DNA from 3 places in the Micromonospora sp. CNZ322 genome. Region 3 is predicted to be linked to each of the others. Evidence: riboswitches for the same ligand, from Rfam matches in the RefSeq annotation. Region 3 holds a riboswitch; each other region holds the start of a gene.
What was found. A riboswitch is a leader RNA that binds a small molecule or an ion and turns the genes downstream of it on or off. The one in region 3 is predicted to bind cobalamin.
Positions count from the first base shown of each region.

Region 1: it holds a riboswitch for cobalamin, as region 3 does, so the genes downstream of both, FB453_RS25615 (acyl-CoA thioesterase) here and FB453_RS15015 (CbtB domain-containing protein) in region 3, are expected to answer to the same signal.
Region 2: it holds a riboswitch for cobalamin, as region 3 does, so the genes downstream of both, cobN (cobaltochelatase subunit CobN) here and FB453_RS15015 (CbtB domain-containing protein) in region 3, are expected to answer to the same signal.

Region 1 covers NZ_VITD01000012.1:193,848-199,916, forward strand. Annotated here, with positions in the region: gene FB453_RS25595 (copper resistance protein CopC) at 1-100, opposite strand, end outside; gene FB453_RS25600 (Dyp-type peroxidase) at 97-1,356, opposite strand; partial or broken gene FB453_RS25605 (copper chaperone PCu(A)C) at 1,353-1,966, opposite strand; gene FB453_RS25610 (copper resistance protein CopC) at 2,032-4,080, opposite strand; cobalamin riboswitch at 4,212-4,425, shown strand; gene FB453_RS25615 (acyl-CoA thioesterase) at 4,623-5,069, shown strand; gene FB453_RS25620 (zinc-dependent alcohol dehydrogenase family protein) at 5,178-6,069, shown strand, end outside.
Region 2 covers NZ_VITD01000002.1:531,085-537,153, forward strand. Annotated here, with positions in the region: gene cobN (cobaltochelatase subunit CobN) at 1-2,410, opposite strand, end outside; cobalamin riboswitch at 2,669-2,845, opposite strand; gene FB453_RS07515 (hypothetical protein) at 3,198-3,533, opposite strand; gene FB453_RS07520 (RNA polymerase sigma factor) at 3,661-4,242, shown strand; gene FB453_RS07525 (hypothetical protein) at 4,235-4,954, shown strand; gene FB453_RS07530 (maleylpyruvate isomerase N-terminal domain-containing protein) at 4,951-5,718, opposite strand; gene FB453_RS07535 (VOC family protein) at 5,821-6,069, opposite strand, start outside.
Region 3 covers NZ_VITD01000005.1:223,882-229,950, forward strand. Annotated here, with positions in the region: gene FB453_RS15005 (ABC transporter permease) at 1-965, opposite strand, end outside; gene FB453_RS15010 (amidohydrolase family protein) at 1,286-2,164, opposite strand; cobalamin riboswitch at 2,437-2,581, shown strand; gene FB453_RS15015 (CbtB domain-containing protein) at 2,674-2,820, shown strand; gene FB453_RS15020 (CbtA family protein) at 2,811-3,581, shown strand; gene FB453_RS15025 (histidine phosphatase family protein) at 3,578-4,174, shown strand; gene FB453_RS15030 (MFS transporter) at 4,254-5,756, opposite strand; gene FB453_RS15035 (TetR family transcriptional regulator) at 5,937-6,069, shown strand, end outside.

The DNA.
Region 1 (6,069 bases), on a different contig from region 3:
CCGCGATCAGTACCGCCACGAGGACGGCGAGCACCGCCGCGCCGAGCCGGATGGCGGTGGGGCGAGACGGCGGTACGGTCGTGACGGCTGGCGCGGTCATCCGAGCACCTGCTCGCCGATCCACCCGCCCGGTTGACATCCGGGCGGGATGGCGAAGACAGCGGACCCGATCGGCGTGGTCCACTCGTTGAGCAGGTCCCGGTCGGCCAGCCGGCGCTGGATGGGCAGGAACTGTCGGGCGATGTCGGCCTGGTACGAGGTGAAGATCAAGCCGCTGTCCGCGTGGCCCTCCGCCGTCGGCACCCCGTCGTAGTTGTAGGGCCGGCGCAGGATCTTCAACCGGTCGTCGGTGACGTGGGCGCGGGTCAGGTGAGAGAAGTCGGGGATGACGGTGAGGCCGTCGGCGTCGGTGGCGGCGAAGTCGGGTTCGTCGTGTTCGGCGGTGCCGGTGAGCGGTGCGCCGGTGTCGAGCCGTCGCCCGACGGCGAGTTCGCGGTCGGTCCGGCCGAGCAGGTCCCAGGTTTCCATGTTCATGCTGATCCGGCGGAGCACCACTGTCGTGCTGTCGCGCAGCCACGCCGGGCCGTCCGGGACCCAGAGGGCGGTGTCCATGGGCGCGCCAGGTCGGGGGTTGGCGGTGCCGTCGAGCTGACCGAACAGGTTGCGTTGGGTGTGGCCGCCCGGCTCGACACCCGGGCTACGCCGGAAGCCCTGCTGGACCCACCGCACTGTGGCGAACGGTCGGCTGTCCTTGATCAGGACCCGCTGGGTGTGGGCGACGGAGATCGCGTCGTCGGCGCAGATCTGCAGCAGCAGGTCGCCGCCGGACCAGGTCGGCTGAAGTCGGTCGATGCGGAACGACGGCAGGTCGGTGACCGATGCCGGCCGGCGGTCGTCGACGCCGGCCGCCCGGTAGAGGCCCGGCCCGAAGCCGAAGGTCACTGTCAACCGTGCCGGCAGCAGCCCGAGTTCGGCCTCGGTGTCGGCCAACGCGGGCCGACCCTGGGTCAGCCGGGCGGCGTCGTCGGTGAGCAACCGCAACATCCGGCCCAGCGCGGCCCGGTCGACGCCGGCCCGCAAAGTGAAGGCCACGAACGACGCGTGCGCCTGCGGTTCGGTGGCCACCCCGGCCTGCCGGGCGCCGTGGAACGGCTCGACCAGGCCGCCGACGGTCGCCGCCAGCGTCGCGTCGGCGGCGGTCGCCGACGGCGGCCCGGTCCTCCCCGCAGGGGTGGCGGAGATCGTGGCACCGCCGGCCAGTGCTCCGCCGGCGGCCAGTGCTCCGCCGGCGGCCAGTGCTCCGCCGGTGAGCAGGCCACGCCTGCTCACCGGTCGGACCTGTGGTGTCTGGGTCACGATGCCGGGCTCATGCTCATCTCCGGCGTGGCGCTCATGCCGGTCATCGGTTCGCCGTGCCCGGGGGCGTAGCTCTCCTGCGCGCCGGTGAACGGCTTGGCCATAGCGCGGAACTGTTGGGTCTTGCCGTCGGCGAAGGTCAGGGTGACTGTCAACTCGTCGCCGGCCTGAACGGGCTTGGTGAGGTTCATCAGCATGAGGTGGTCGCCGCCGGGCTCCAGAGCGTGCGAGCTCCTGGCCTTGATCACGATGCCGCCCTGCTTCTGCCGCATGACCATCTTGCCGTCCTTCACGGCCATCTCGTGCAGCTCCATCGGCGACAGGGGGTCGTGGCACTCGTCACCGTGACATCGGTGTCGCCGTCGTTGACCAGGGTCCCGAAGGCCGCCGTCATGCCCTTGTCGGCCGCCTTCACCCAGGGGTCACGAATGCCGAGCACACCAGCGTCCGGGTTGGCCGAGGCCGAGGCCGAGGCCGACGCGGACGGGCCCGCCTGCGCTGTCGACGGAGAGTCGGACGAGCCGCAGCCGGCGACGCCCACCGTCAGGATCGCGGCAGCGAGCACGGCGGCCGAGCGGCGGCGTGAAGCGTTTGGGCTGGTGGTGCGCATGTGTTCTTCCTCCGATGGTTGCTGCTGGGAGGTTGGTCGGCCGCAGCTCGGAGAAAGTTCCGGACTCAGGGAACGTTGATCGTGAACTCCCCGGTGTGCACAGTGCCGGCGACCTGGAAGTCGAAGAAGGCCCGGTACCGGCCCGAACTCGGCGCGGTCAGCCAGAACTTGACCGTCCCGTCGACCAGCTCCTGCTCGGGGTGGACGTGCACGTAGCCGAGATCACCCTCACGAACGACGACCAGGTGCCCGTACGCGCCCAGGTATCGCTTCAACTGCGCCGGGACCGTCGGGTCGGCGCTGACCTGGAAGTGGATCGGCGCCGTCACCCCCACCGTCGGGGAGCCGGTCATCGACACCGTGTACGGGCCAGCCGTCGCCTGCGCCTGAGCGGGCGGCAGCGCGGTCGGGCTGTGCGCGCCGGGCACCGTGTGGTCGACGCCCAGCACGAGAGGCTGCTGCTTGCCGTCGGCCGCGGTGACGGAGAAGTCGGCGAAGACGCGGTAGCCGCCGGGTCGGGCCAGCGTCAGGGGGACGCTCCAGGTGCCGTCGGGTGCCATCGTCGGGTGCAGGTGCTGGTAGCCGGACAGGTCGCGGCCCACCACGATCAGGTGCAACGGCTTGTCGTGGACGACAGCGAAGCGGGTCGCCGCCTGCCGGTCGGTCCCGACGATGCGGAACCGGTAGTCCGCGCGTACACCAGGCGGTTGGGACCGCTCCAGCGGTTGCAGGGTGTACCCGCCGGCGCTGACCGTCGTCCCGGTCGCCAGCGTCGCGCCCGTCGCGTCGTCACCCCGATGCGTGTGCGGCCCCGTACCGGCCGGGTGTTGGTGCCCGTCGGTCGCCGAGCCCACCTGGCCCGAGTCGGGCGGTCCACCGGCTGACGGTCGTGCGTTGCCGGTCGCCGGGCTCTCGTCGGCGGTGCCGATACGGGCCAACCCGAACCCGGCCAACAGGGCCACCACCAGACCACCGACGAACAGCGCCAGGTGGGTGTTGCTCAACCGGGACCCAGGCGTCGCGGCGGCCAGGTCCGTGTCGGGCCGTGGTCCGGAGTCGACCGCCGGCTCGCCGTCCGTGCTGGCGAGGGCCTTGGTCACCTGATCGGTGGGCGTCGGATCGACAGCAACGCCCGTGCGGGCCGTGACGACCGTGTTGCCCTTGCGCTCCGCCGGCACGGTGGCGGGCCGCTGCTTGTCGCTCGCGGTACGCGCGACGACGCCGCTCGCCGCGCCGACCTTGCCCCCGCCGGTCTTGCCCTCGCCGACCTTGCCGCCGACGGTATTGCCAGTGCCGGTCCTGTTCATGGCACGGGCGCCACCGCCGCGTCGACCGGAGGTCGCCGCCGAGGTACGGCCCCGGCCGGTGGGTGTGCCGCCGGATCGGCGACGCCAGACGACGAACCCCGCCATCGCTCCGACCGCCGCGACCGCCGCCGCCCAGCCGGCCCAGGCCGGTGCCCCAGGACCGCTCTCCTCGGTCGACCCGGTCGGCGGGGCCGCCGCAGCCGGCGGGGTCGACGGATCGTCCGCGGTGGTCGGCACCGCCGAGGCCTGCCCGGACGTGTTGTGCTGCTCGGTGGCGGCCACCAGCGCCGGGTCCGGTTGGGTCGACGGCGGGCTCCATCCCTTCGGCGCTGCCGTCACCCGCCCGTCGTAGCGGAAGGTCAGGGTGCCCCGCACGGTGTCGCCGTCCGAGGCGACCGACAGGTAGCTCACCGAGTACTGACCCTTGGCGGGCAGGTGGGCGACGGACACCACCGCGGGGAACCCCGTGGTGTACTCGCGTGGCTCGAACTGTCCGTTGACCAGGAAGTACTCGCGCACCGGCTTGTCCAGCGGCTTCGGCTCCCCCTGCGACCAGCCGTTGTCGACACGGGTGCCGCCCGGGGCGGTGATCGTGAAGAACGCGTTGGCGGCAGCCTTCTCGGTGAAGTAAAGCTGCACCGACGTCAACGGCTCGCGCACTGTGGCGCCGCTCGCCGGTGTGGACATGGCCAAGGTCCCGTGAGCTGCGGCGGGTTGGGCGGACGCGAGGAGGGCGACCGCCGAGGCGAGGAGGAGTGCGAGGAGGCCCGAGACCACCCGCCCGCAAGTCTGGGGGAGACGACGCATCTGGATATCCTCACCCTCGCGAGACTTTTTTCAAGAGGTGGCGATCTTCTTCCTCAGACGACAAAAGTTGACGATGAGGCCATCCGCCGCCCCGGCGGGACGCCCCGGGTGGACACATTCCCTGGCCAGCTATGCTCGCCGGCGGCGCTGGTTCGCCCCGTCGTGACCGGCTGGGCGTCGTAAGAGGGAACCCGGTGGAAATCCGGGGCTGCCCCGCAGCGGTGAGTGGGAACGACCGCCGTCATCAGCACTGGGCCAGTGGCCTGGGAAGCGACGGCCAGTAGGGGACCGGCGCGACCGGTCAGGCCCGCGAGTCCGAAGACCTGCCGGCACCGCGTACACAACCGTGTGCGCTGCCGTCGGCCTCGCGGGTGGGCTGAGCGGGTGACGGGTCGTGCGTGTGGCGCACGGCCAGGTCCTCGTCAGCGTGTGTCCGCGACCCGGCGGTGTGGTTTCCCGAGGGACGGACTACCGCTGTGCACGACACCACCACGATCGCCGGCCGAGCGCCGTCGGCGTCGCACCTGACCCTTTCGCAGATCATGGACCAGCACCACACCAACCTGATGGGTACGGTGCACGGCGGCCGGATCCTCAACCTCATCGACTCCGTCGCCGGTGTGGTCGCCGCCCGGCACTCCGACGGACCGGCGGTGACCGCCGCCATCGACGAGACGGCGTTCCTCCGCGCGGTGCGCGTCGGTGACGTCGTGCACGTCGACGCCCGGATCACCTGGGCCGGCCGCAGCTCGATGGAGGTGGCGGTCAAGGTGACCGCCGACCGGTGGGACCGGGCGGTGCCGCCCACCGACGTGGCAACCGCCCACCTGGTCATGGTCGCCATCGACGACGACGGCCAGCCTCGTACCGTGCCGCCGCTGCTGCCGGAGACCGATGGGGACCGGCGACGGTACCGGGAGGCGGAGATCCGCCGGAAGCACCGACTGGCGCTGCGGCGGGCGCTCCTCGACGGTGCCGAAGACGACTGACCCGTGCGCGGTCCGCCCGTGGCGGCGCTGGCGCGGTCCGAGGAACCCGCCCCGCCGCCTATCCGGTCGGATAGCGTCCACGTGAAGCCTCGATCACGGAGAGTGTGGATGGTTATGCGCGCTGCGGTGCTGCGGGAGTTCGACGTTCCGCTGACGGTCGAGGAAATCGGCGATCCCACCCCCGGGCCCGGCCAGGTGCTGGTGCGGATCGTCGCCAGCGGGGTCAACCCGCTCGACACGAAGATCCAGGCTGGAAAGGCCGCGCACGCGCGGGTCGAGCTGCCCGCGGTGCTCGGCCTGGACCTTGCCGGCGTCGTCGCGGCGGTCGGCGCGGACGTGACCGGATTCGAGCCGGGAGACGAGGTGTACGGGCTGTGCGGGGGCGTGGGCGACCTCCAGGGTTCGCTTGCCGAGTACGCCGCAGTAGACGCCCGGCTGCTGGCCCGCAAGCCGAACACCCTCTCGATGCGGGAGGCCGCCGCGCTGCCACTGGCGGCGATCACCTCCTGGGAGGGGCTCGTCGACCGGGCCGGGGTCCGCGCCGGGCAGAAGGTGCTGGTGCACGGCGGTGCCGGCGGTGTCGGATACGTGGGCGTGCAACTGGCCCAGGCGCGGGGCGCCGAGGCGTACGCCACGGGCGGGCCGGCGAGCATGCGGGTGATCGAGAGCCTGGGCGCCGTGCCGATCGACTACACCACGAGCACTGTCGAGGAGTACGTCGAGAGGTACACCGGCGGCGAGGGGTTCGACATCGTCATGGACAACGTCGGCGGCGCGACGCTCGACGCCTCGTTCGCGGCGGTGCGCACCTACCACGGGCACGTCGTCAGCGCGCTGGGCTGGGGCTCACACTCGCTCGCCCCGCTGTCGTTCCGAGGCGCGACCTACTCCGGCGTGTTCACGTTGCTGCCGATGCTCACCGGGCGGGGCCGCGAACACCACGGCGACATCCTGCGCGAGATCGCGGCGCTGGCCGACGCCGGCGCGCTGCGCCCCCGAC
Region 2 (6,069 bases), on a different contig from region 3:
CCCCGAGTGTGTTGGTCAGCTCGTCGGTGGTCCGGTCCAGTCGGGGCACCAGCTCGGTGGCGGCGAAGTGCAGGACCGCGGCGACGTCCGGGATCGACCGACCGGTCACCTCGGTCACCACGGCGTCAACCGTGTCCACTGCCCAGTCCAGGGTCTCCATGCCCACGACCAGCCGCCGCGCGAGGGCCTCGATGAGGTCGATCGCGTCGGCGGCGGTGCCGGCCGGCCCGTCCACCACGTCGGTCAGCGCCGCAGGCAGTGCCAGTCGCTGTCCCGGCGACGCGAGCAGCTCCTGCTCGTCGAGGGAGTACGCGACGGCGAGGGCCTGTCGCAGGCCGGGCAGGGCCCGGGCGCCGCCCCAGATCTGTGGTGCGCGCAGCACCGCCAGGACCAGGTTGACCCGGGGCTCACCGGTGGGCGCGTCGGCGAGGATGTGCAGCCCGTCGCGGATCTGCACATCCTTGACCTCGCACAGGTACCCGTCGAGGTGCAGCACGAAGTCGTCGAAGTCGTCCGCGTCGGGCATCGCCTCGGCGTGCAGGTCGTGGTGCAGCTCGGCGGCGCGCACCAGGTCCCAGATCTGGGCCCGTACGGTGGGCACCTTGGCCGGATCGAGGGCCTGCACTGTCGCGTACTCGTCGAGCAGTTGTTCCAGTTTGGCCAGGTCGCCGTAGGTCTCGGCGCGGGCCATCGGCGGGACCAGGTGGTCGACGACCACGGCGTGCGCCCGCCGCTTGGCCTGGGTGCCCTCGCCGGGGTCGTTGACGATGAACGGGTACACCAGCGGCAGGTCGCCGAGGACCGCGTCGGGCGCGCAGTCCTCGGCCAGGCCGAGGCCCTTGCCGGGCAGCCACTCCAGGGTGCCGTGCTTACCGAGGTGCACCACGGCGTCCGCGCCGAAGCCGCCGTCCGCGACCGGTGCGGTCAGCCAGCGGTACGCGGCCAGGTAGTGGTGGCTGGGCGGCAGGTCCGGGTCGTGGTAGATGGCGATCGGGTTCTCCCCGAAACCGCGGGGCGGCTGGATCAGCAGCACCACGTTGCCGAAGCGCAGCCCCGCGAGCACGATGTCGCCGCCCTCGGTGTACAGCTCGCCCGGCGGCTCACCCCAGTGCTCCCGCATCCGCCCGCGCAGCTCGGCCGGGACCTCGTCGAACCAGCGCCGGTACGTCGGTCCCGGTATCCGGGCCTCGGCGGCGGCCAACTGTTCCGGGGTGAGCCACTCCACGTCGTGACCACCGGCGGCGATCAGCGCGTGGATCAGCGCGTCGCCGTCGTCGGGCGGTGGCGCGTCACCCAGGTCGTAGCCGGCCTCAACCAGCGCGGCGAACAGCCGGACCGCCGAGGCCGGGGTGTCCAACCCGACGGCGTTGCCGACCCGGGAGTGCTTGGTGGGGTACGAGCTGAGCACCACGGCGACCCGCTTGTCGGCGTGCGGCACGTACCGCAGCCGGGCGTGGCGCACCGCGAGCCCGGCGACCCGGGCGGCCCGCTCGGGATCGGCGGCGTAGACCGAGAGCCCGTCGGCGTCGATCTGCTTGAACGAGAACGGCACGGTGACGATCCGGCCGTCGAACTCGGGGATGGCCACCTGCATGGCGGCATCCAGAGGGGACAGGCCGGCGTCGCTGTCGGCCCACTGCGCGCGGGTGCTGGTGAGGCAGAGCGCCTGGATGACCGGCACGTCCAGGGCGGCCAGCGCACCGACGTCCCAGGCGTCCTCGTCGCCGCCACCGGAGGCGTCCGCGGCGACCGCGCCGCCGGCCGCGAGCACCGTGACCAGCAGCGCGTCACAGCGGGCGAAGAGTCCGAGTGGGCCGGCGCCCGCGGTCAGCCCGCGCAGCGAGCCGCAGAAGATCGGCAGCGGGTTGCCGCCCGCTTTGCGGACCGCGTCCGCGAGCACGTCGACGAAGTCGGTGTTGCCGGCGAGGGCGTGCGCCCGGTAGAAGACGATCCCCACCGTGGGCCGATCCGGGTCGGCGGGGTGTTCGCCGTGCACGCCGTACGCCGGGGTGGGCGCGGGTGCGGCGAACCCCTCCCCGGTGAGCAGCACCGTGTCGGAGAGGAACCGGGCCAACTGCCCCAGGTTGTCCGGACCGCCCTCCACCAGGTACGCCAGCGACTGGGTGACCACCCCGGACGGCACTGTGGAGATGGCCATCAGCTCCGCGTCGGGCAGCGCCTCGCCGCCGAGCACGACCGTCGGCACGCCGGTGGCGAGCACCGCGGCGAGGCCGTCCGGCCACGCCTGCCGACCGCCGAGCAGGCGTACGACGACGAGGGCGACCCCGTCGAGCAGGGCGGGCACCTCGTCGGCGGCGACCCGCGCGGGGTTGGCGAGCCGGTAGTCGGCGCCGCTGGCGCGGGCGGCCAGCAGGTCGGTGTCGGCGGTGGACAGCAGCAGGATGCGCACGGCAGGCTCCGGAAAGTGACGCCCTGGGCCCTCACGGGGGCGACCGGGGCGATTCGGGTGGGTACGGCGTCAGCCGGTACGACGGCCCGAGCGAACGGCACACCGACGCATGGGTCGGGGCCGGTCAGCGCCGGGCGATCAGCTCAGCGGTGCCGGTGGCCGGTGTCCTTGGAATGCGCTGCCTGGAGCGCAATACGACGACAATCGTCGATGAATGAGACGCCGTGCGTCATCGGGTCCTCCTCGGGTGTCCACGCCCTGGGGTACGTCCCGACGGCCGAAGTATCCTGGCTTCCGGATCGACGCTCTCCCCCGGCCTTCCAACCGCAGACACACGGCCGTGACTCACGAGGGGGGATCGCTCCCCGGTGACAGTGGCGGGACCGCGTCGGATTCGCACCGACTTCCTTCACTGCCGTCAGGCCGCGAATGCTGCCACACCGCCGCGCCGCCGGTCAACGCGGACCCCACCACCATCCGACCACGCCCACCACATTGACCTGCGAAAATATCGGCGTGCGGGTGATGCCTCTCGCCGCAACGGCGGCTGGGCGGACTGATTGACCGGCCTCGCGGAGTGGCCCGTGGCCGGGGGCGGAGTGTTCACGCGGCCCCTTTGGAGCTGATGTCGTAGACGATTCAGCCGCCTCGGCTTCCGGTCCGCGTCTCGGCTTCAGGTCCGGACGTACGGCGATGTCGCCAACGATTCAGCTCTAAAGGCGCCGAACGACACACGCCCGGGACCGAACACGCCACGCGCGACGACCGACACCGCTCGACGCCCCGATCAGCGGGCGTGGCGTTCCGGGTGGGCCCGGCTCCAGGTCCGCATCCGCTCCGGGTAGCCGGTGCGCGCCGCCTCGTACAGCGGCACCGCGTGCTTGCGGGCGATGCCCCCGGCCGCGCGGGGCGTTCCGGTACGGCGGCGGATCCACTCGCCGTCGTGGGCGATCGCCACCACAGTGGTGTCCGTCGCCGTCGTCTCCGGTTCCAGGTAGAACTCCACCCCGCGCCGAGTGGCCACGAACGCCTCCAGCGCCGCGAGGTCGTCGCGGGTCGCCTCCCGGTCCAGCTTCGTCGGGGTCGCCTCGGCACCCCGTGACCGGCGGTTGAACCAGCTCATGCCCCGCCCCTCTCCTCGACGTCCCTCCAGTGCAGCACCGGTTCCTGGCAATACGCTGCACGCCGGATGGGAGAGAGCTGACCTGCGTCGGGAAATCCTGTGGAACCCGCGGCGGGTGGGCGGTGTCATGAGTGTGATCCGAACGGAGGCTCCCCTGGACGACGAGGCGCTCGTCACCCGCGCTCGGGCAGGTGACCTGGAGGCGTACAACCTCCTGGTCGCCCGGCACACCGCGTCCGCGTACCGGACCGCGGTGCTGCTCGGCGCGGGCTCGGACTCCGAGGACGTCATCCAGGAGGCGTTCGTGAAGGCGTACCGGAAGCTGTCCCGTTACCGGGGTGACGCGTCCTTCCGGTCGTGGCTGCTCGCCATCGTCGCGAACGAGACCCGCAACCTGCACCGCTCCCGTGGCCGGCGCGACGGGCTCGTCCTGCGGGCGGCGGCAGCGGACCCGACGTCCGAGATCGCCGAGGACGACGCGGTCGGCGCGGTCCTCGCCGGGGAGCGCCGGGCGTCGCTGGTGCAGGCCCTGCGACAGTTGCCGGTACGGGACCGTGAGGTGATCGTCTGCCGGTTCTTCCTCGATCTCACCGAGGAGGAGACGGTGGCGGCTCTGGGTTGGCCCCGAGGCACTGTGAAGTCGCGGACGTCCCGGGCGCTGGCGAAGCTTCGCGGCCTGCTCGACCGTGAGGAGGTCCGGCATGGGTGACCTCGAACGGGAACTGCGCGACCTGTCCGCCTGGCTGGACACCCCCGATCCGCCCGACGTGACCGCCCGCGTCCGCGTACGACTCGGCACGCCCGCGCCACGACGGCGTCGGTGGCGGTCGCTCGCCGCGGTGGCGCTCATCGCCCTGCTGGTGGCGCTGTTGCCGCCGACGCGGGCCGCGATCGCCGACGTCGTCACGGGGCTGCTGCGCTTCGCCGGGGTCAGCATCGCCACCTCGCCCGCCCCGACGCAGCCCTCCGGCACCGCGTCGCCGTTGCCCGGGCAGCGGACCGTCGCCCTGGACGAGGCGCAACGGGCGGTGCGGTTCCCGATCCGCCTGCCGACGATGCTGGGCACGCCGGAGCGGGTGCTGGTGGCCGACCCGGACGCCACGGGCCGGTACCGGGTGGCGACGCTGCTCTACGACGGGGGCGCGCTGCGCGTCGACGCGTTCGACGGTCACCTCGACCTGGCCTTTCACAAGGAGGTCACCCCGCCGGGCGCGAACTGGGTTCACGTGAACGGCGACTTCGCCATCTGGGTCGACGGCCCACACGCGTTGTCCTACGTGGACCGGGCGGGCGAGATCCGCAGGGAGACCGCCCGACTGGCCGCCTCGACCCTGATCTGGCAGGACAACGACGTGAGCTACCGGCTCGAGGGCACCCTCACCAAGGCCGAGGCGATCGAGATCGCGCGCTCACTGGGCTAGTACGCGTTCGGGTCCCAGTCCGCGAGCTGCTCCATCGGCTGGGTGTCGCCGGTGGTCTCCAGGTCGTCGAGCGGGACGCGGTCGTAGAAGTAGAGGACCAGTTCGCTCGCTGCGCCTCGCATCGCCATGTCGCCCGGCTCCGCGTCGGCAGCGAGGTCGTCGCAACGGACGCCGTCGGCGTTGAGGGTCAGGCGCCAGGAGCGGCCCTCGGCCGTGTGCAGGTCGATGGTCGCCGGCTTGAACGGCCAGGGGACTGTCGTCGCCGCGACAGTCGTCAGGAACTCGTCGACGCCCTCGACCGCGACGTCCGTCGGCAGCGGCTGCGTGGCCCCCTGGGTGAGCTGGGCGTCGTAGGTGTGGACGGCCAACTCCTGGATCTGGTGCCGGGCCACGGCTCCGCTGGTCTGCGGGGCCTGCGAGCGGCCCCACCAGGTCCAGCAGCCGCGGTCCGGGCCGGCCGCGCGCATCGCATCGAGCATGAGCTCGGTCGACTCGGCGAGCCAGGCGTCCAGGGTTTCGCGGTCCCGGGGTGCGGTCGGGGCGCCCTTCGGGTCCGTCCTCGCCGGGGGCTCGGCGCCCGGGCCCGCCGCGATGATGGCGGCCTGACGCCGGCGGCCGTCGCCGAGATGCTGTGCCAGTTCGCGCAGCGTCCAGTCCGGACAGGTCGGGACCTGGACGTCAAGGTCGGGGGCGGACGCGATCGCGGCGCGGACCGCGGCCGAGCGGTCTTCGATCAGCCGCAGGACCTCAGGAAAATCCAACATGTTCTGCACCTCGGTTGTGTACCAGTACGCTCCGACCACGGACAGCGAATTTGTCTGACGAACGCATCGACAGCCGAGCGGAGCGCTGACGGTCAGCCCGGTCTACGAGTCGTCTCGGCCCTGCCAGGTCGTCACACAAGCCTCGTTACCCTCGATATCGGCGAGAACCCAGAAGGCGGGAGCATGGGACGCGGATACAAGTCGGCCGCCGGCCGCCAGCGCGGCTTCGATCCGTCGTGGTGCCTCGTCGTGCGGGACGCAGATGTCGAAGTGGATGCGATTCCGGTCCGGGCGTGGCTGATCCATCTGCTGAAACCACATCGCCGGCCCCTGCCCGACCGGGTCGACGAT
Region 3 (6,069 bases):
TAGACGGCGGCCCAGATGATCACGCCGACGATCACCTGCTGGTAGTGGATGCTGATGTCGAGCAGGACGGCGCCGTTGCGGACCAGGGCGATGAGGAACGCGCCGATGATGGTTCCGACGATCCGGCCCTGCCCGCCGAACAGGCTGGCTCCGCCGATGACGGCGGCGGCGATGACGTCGAGTTCCAGCGAGATCCCGTAGTTGGGCTGGCCGGAGTTGACCCGGGACGCGGCGATCATGCCGCCCAGCCCGACCAGCACGCCGGCCAGCACGTACACCCCGGTCAGGTGCCGTCCGACCCGGATTCCGGAGCGGCGGGCCGCCTCCAGATTGGAGCCCATCGCGTAGGTGTACTGACCGAAGCGGGTCTGGGAGAGCAGGAAGGCGACACCGACGGCGACCAGGACGGTGATCACCACGGCGAACGGAATGCCGAGGATCTGCCCGTTGCCGAGCAGTTGGAAGGACCGGGGAAGGCCGTAGACGCCGACCGCTCCGGTGATGATGAAGACCAGGCCGCGACCCACGGACATCGTCCCCAACGTCGCGATGAACGGCGGAATCCGGGCAACCGTCACCAGCAGGCCGTTCAACAGCCCGGCCAGTGCGCCGACGCCGATCGCGACCGCCGTCGCCGCCCAGAGTGAGAAGCCGAGGTCGCGCACGACCATCGCGCCCAACACGCCGGCGAGCGCGGCGACGGACCCCACGGACAGGTCGATGCCCTTCGTAATGATGACCATCGTCTGGGCCGTGGCGATGATGGCGATCACCGCCGTCTGGGCGCCGATGTTGAAGAGGTTGTCCGCTGTCAGGAAGTAGGGACTCGCGAAGGTCAAGGCGATGAACAGGACGACCAGCGCGGTCGCGGCGGTGAACTCGGAGACGGCGTGGGAGATCCGTTCCCGGAACCAGTCGCTGAGTTCGCCGCGCTGCGTGCCGGCGGTTGCCTCGGCGCTACTCATCGTCGGACCTGACCTCCCCAAGCGCGGCGCCGGCGTCCGACGGGGACCCGCCGACGAGCCGAACGCCTGTGAGCGACCGACCCCGCTCGGACGGTGGTGCGGCTAGATGGCCACACACCCCTTGGGGATAGGTCGGATGTTTCCCACGATCAGGCGTTACCTTGCCACGCATTCACGTATGTTGCCAAGGTCTTGCAAGCATGTTTTGCCATCGTTACTTGCACCCCCGAAGGCATACGTCCGACCACATCGACATCGCTGCCGCCGTCAGCGTGTTATCGATAACATGCTATGTCCCCAGTTGGGAAGGCGCTGCCCTCTCAGGACGGGGCCAGCCGGTAGACCCGGCTGGCGGTCTGGCGCCAGATCGCGGCCCGCTCGTCGTCCGACAGCGGGTCCAGCAGGTCACCGAGGACGGTGACCCAGCGGGTGTACGAGGTGGCGAGCAGGCACACCGGCCAGTCCGAGCCGAACATCAGCCGATCCGGGCCGAACACGTCCAGGGCGTGCTCGACTGCGGGCCGCAGGTCGGCTGTCGTCCAGGACTGGCCGTCCACCTCGGTCACCAGGCCGGAGAGCTTCGCCGTCGTGTTGGGCTCGGCCGCTAGCGCCAGCAGGTCGCGCTGCCAGTCACCGAGATCGGCGCGCCCGAGCGGGGGCTTGCCGAGGTGGTCCAGGACGAACCGCACCTGGGGCAGGTCGCGGACGAGCCGGGCGGCCGCCGGCAGCTGATGATGGCGCACCAGGAGGTCGAAGGCGAGGCCGGCGGCACCGACCGCGGCGATGCCGTGCCGCACGTCGGCGCGGTCGAGATAGGTCGGGTCGGGTTCGGACTGGACCAGGTGGCGGATCCCGACCAGCCGTTCGCCGCCGCGGGCCCTGCGTAGTCGGGCGAGGCGACGGTCGACATCGGCGGCGGTGAGGTCGACCCAGCCGACGACCCCGGCGATGAGGGGGTCGTCGGCCGCGATGCCGAGCAGCTCGGGCGTCTCCGACCGAACGGCGACGGACTGGACGACCACGGTCTGGGTGACCCCGGCGGCCCGGGTCGCCGGGGCGAGCTCGACCGGCGTGAAGTCGTCGTCGATCGCGGCCATGGTGTGCGGGTCGATCCAGGGCTGTGGGTGCCGCGCCCGGACCCAGAGGTGATGATGCGCGTCGACGATGCCCTGTCGTCGCGCAACCTCGCCGGTCGTCACCGGCCCCGTCCTGTGTGTTCGTCCACTCTGCACCCCGCCCCGCCGCTGATCGAAACCCTCCGGGTCGACCCGGAGCCACAGAGCCGATCTGGCAGGTTGACCATGTTAGCGGTAACAGAGTGTTCACGAGTCGCGGAACGCGCGCTACGACCGGCTTGCGGCAGTGTCGCCTTTTGGTCTGACGAATCCGCCGGCACCCTGCGGCTCGGTCGGCTCGTTGACCGACCGGTGGGTGCCGCGTTCGGTGCCCGGGGTCCGGGTTGACCGCCCGAGGCGGCACCGCTACCGTCGACCCACTATCTGCGGCGACGCGAGGGAAGCCGGTGTGAATCCGGCGCGGTCGCGCCACTGTGAGCGGTCCCCAACCACAACTGGGGGCCGCGAGCCAGGACGCTCGGTCGTCCGCAGCCTTGCGATGGGGACGCGTCATCCCTGGGGAGGTTCGTGTATTCATGTCTAGCTCCGCTTCCAGCCAGCCGGTAATGCATCCCGCTGGCAGTGTCCGTCTAATGTGGACGGTTCTGGCGACCGTTGCCGTGCTCACCCTGCTGGCGTACCTCGTCGCCTTCGACCAGGGGGCGGTGTCGCGCAGCGGCATGTACCTGCACGAGCTGATGCACGACGGCCGGCACCTGCTGGGCGTCCCGTGCCACTGAACACCACCGCCGCTCCCCCGTTCCTCGCCGTCCTCGTCCGCGGGCTGCTGGCCGGCCTGATCGCCGGCCTGCTGGCCGGGGCGTTCGCGTACGTCGCTGGCGAACCGCACGTCGAGGCAGCCATCGCCATCGAGGAGGCGGCGACGCACGGTGAGCCCGCCGCCGGTGCGCACGATCACGAGGACGCCCTGGTCGGCCGGACGGGTCAGCGCGGCGGTCTGTTCCTGGCCACCGGCCTGTTCGGGGCCGCGATGGGTGGCCTGCTGGCCACGGCGTACGTCCTGCTGTCCCGGCGGCGTCGCGGCGACGACGACGGGCGGGCGGGTCTGCTGCTGGCCGGCGCGGCGCTGCTCGGCGCGGTGATCGTGCCGTTCGTCAAGTACCCGGCGAACCCGCCGGCGGTCGGCGACCCGGCCACCATCAACCAACGGACCGTCACCTACCTGTTGATGGTGGTGCTCGGGCTGGTGGCCGTGTGGGCCGGCTCGCTGGGCTACCGGTCGGTCGGTGCCCAGGCGCCGACGTGGCTGCGCGCCGCCGGGGCCACGGGCGGGTTCCTGCTGGTCACGGCAGTGTCGTACGTGGTGATGCCGTCCTTCCAGGAGGTTCCGGCGGACTTCCCGGCGACCCTGCTGTGGAGTTTCCGACTGGCCTCGCTCGGCACCCAGGTCGTGCTCTGGACCGGCATCGGCCTGCTGTTCGCGGCCCTGATGCACCACGAGCGGCGTCACCGGGCCGGCACCGCACTGCCGAGCACGTGACCGGCACCAGCCTTCGGCTGGTCGCCCACGGTCACACCGCCGCTCTGCGCCGGGCCCGCTTCGGCGGCGCCGACGACGGCCTGGACGAGGGTGGCCTGCGTGCCGCACTCGCCCAGGCCCAGGCGGGCGCAGACCGGCGCGGGCCCCTCGGCGTCAACGCCACCTGCCTGTCCAGCCCCGCGGTGGCCGCCCGACAGACCGCCGACGCCTTCGGCCTGCTGCCGACGATCGAGACCGCGTTGGCCGACTGTGACTACGGGGACTGGTCCGGACGGTCGCTGGAGGAGATCGCTGAATCGCAGCCGCAGGCGCTGCACGACTGGCTGTCCGCACCGGAGTCTGCGCCGCACGGCGGTGAGTCCGTCACGGCCGTGCGGGATCGGGTCGGCGGCTGGCTGGACGAGCAGCAGGAAGCCGGTGGACGCGTCATCGCGGTCACCCACCCACTGGTGATCCGGGTCGCGGTGGTGCACGCCCTCGGTCTTCCGATGGCGACGTACCGGCAGGTGGACGTGGAGCCCCTGGCCGTCGTCCGGCTCACCAGCCGGGGTGCGCGCTGGCAGCTCCGCCTCAGCGCACCGCGAGCAGGTTGAGGTCGAACCGAACGGCGCAGGCCGTGGCCACCAGGAGTGGACACGGCCTGCGCTCGTTCGGCGACTGTCAGCCGCCTGCTCAGTGGTGCCGGTGGGGCAGGTGCAGCTCGACCGGCTCGGGCGGAAGGTCGTCGACACCGGCGGCGACGGCCTGTTCGTGACGGCGACGCGCCGAGGGCAGGGCGAGTGCCGCGAAGACGGCCAGGACCGCGACGCCCGCGCACACCCAGAAGCCGGCGGTGAACGCCGCGTCGGTGGGCAGCCCCGTAGGGGTGCTGTTCGACGTGATGACGGCCGCCACGACCGCCGCGCCGATGCTGCTGCCGATGGTGCGGGCGATGGTGTTGACGCCGCTCGCCTCGCCGGTCTGCCCCGCCGGGACGCTCTCGATGATGGCGTTGGACATCGCCGCGAACGCCAGGCCGATGCCGGCGCCGGTGAGCACCCCGGAGAGCAGCACCTGCCAGGTCGCGCCGTGCGCGAGAGCCGGCAGCGCGAATGCGACGACGACCGCGACAGTGCCGAGGAACATCGGAACCTTGGGACCGAAGCGACGGTCCAGCAGGCCCGCGAGGGGACCGAAGACCACCATCATCAGAACGGTGGGCAGCAGGAACAGGCCCGCCTGGGACACCGTCTTGCCGAACCCGTACCCGGTGGCGGCGGGAAGTTGCAACAGGGTCGGCACCAGCACGAACGTCCCGAACATCGCGAAACCGAGGATCAGGGCGACGAGGTCGGTGGCCCAGACACCGCGAATCCGCATCAGGCGCATGTCGATGAGCGGCTCGCGTACGCGTAGCTCGACCCGGACGAACACCACCATCGCGACCGCGCCGAGCAGGAACAGGCCGATTGTCTTCGGCTCGGTCCAGCCCCAGCCCTGCCCCTTGCTCACGGCCAGCAGCAGCGAGACCAGCGAGACCGACAGGATGGCCGCGCCGAGCATGTCGAGCCGCCCGGGCGTGCGGACCCGCGACTCGGGCATTCCGAAGATGGCTCCGAGCAGCGCGACGACGACGAGGACCAGCGGCAGCCAGAACAGCCAGTGCCACGACAGGTGCTCCACGATCGGGCCCGCGGCCACGATGCCGACACCGGCGCCGACCCCGAAGATCGCCGACAGCAGGCCGACGGTGACGCCGACCTTCTCCCGGGGCAGTTGGTCGCGGACGATGCCGATCGACAACGGCAGGATCGCTCCGGCGGCTCCCTGTAGCGCCCGCGCGACGATCAGCACTGTCAGGTTGGGGGCCAGGGCGGCGAGCAGGGTGCCCGCGGCCAGGGCCGCGAGGACGCCGATGAGGACCCGACGCTTGCCGATCATGTCACCGAGACGTCCGAGAATGGGCGTCAGCACCGAGGCGGCCAACAGGTACGCCGTGAGCACCCAGCTGATGTCTCCGGTCGAGACGCCCAGGTCCCTTCCGATGGTCGACAGCGCGGGCGCCACCAGCGACTGGAGCACCGCGAACGCCAGGCCGCCCAGCGACAGGTACAGCACCAGAAGGGTGCTGTTGGCGCGCGGGGTGGCGCCGGGCGCGGAGCCGAGGCGGGTCGGCTCCTCGATGGTGTGGGTCATGGAATCCCCGAACTAGATGTAAACGTTTGCTGACTTAGCCAGTATGCGCAGCCTGGGGCCCATGTCAACAGTCGTTTACCTCACCCTCGGACCGCACCGGACGTTGCGGTCGGCGGGAAGTCAACATATGTTTACTTACTAGGCATCGACGCCGAGCCAGAGCGACAGAGAGGACGCGTCGTGACAGCAGAACCGCCTGTCCCCGCGACCAGCAACACCGCCGGCGAACCGGCCCAGCGTCGCCGTCGGGACGCGGCCGAGACCCGGCAGTTGCTGCTCGACGCCGCTCGCCAACGCTTCGCCCGGGACGGCT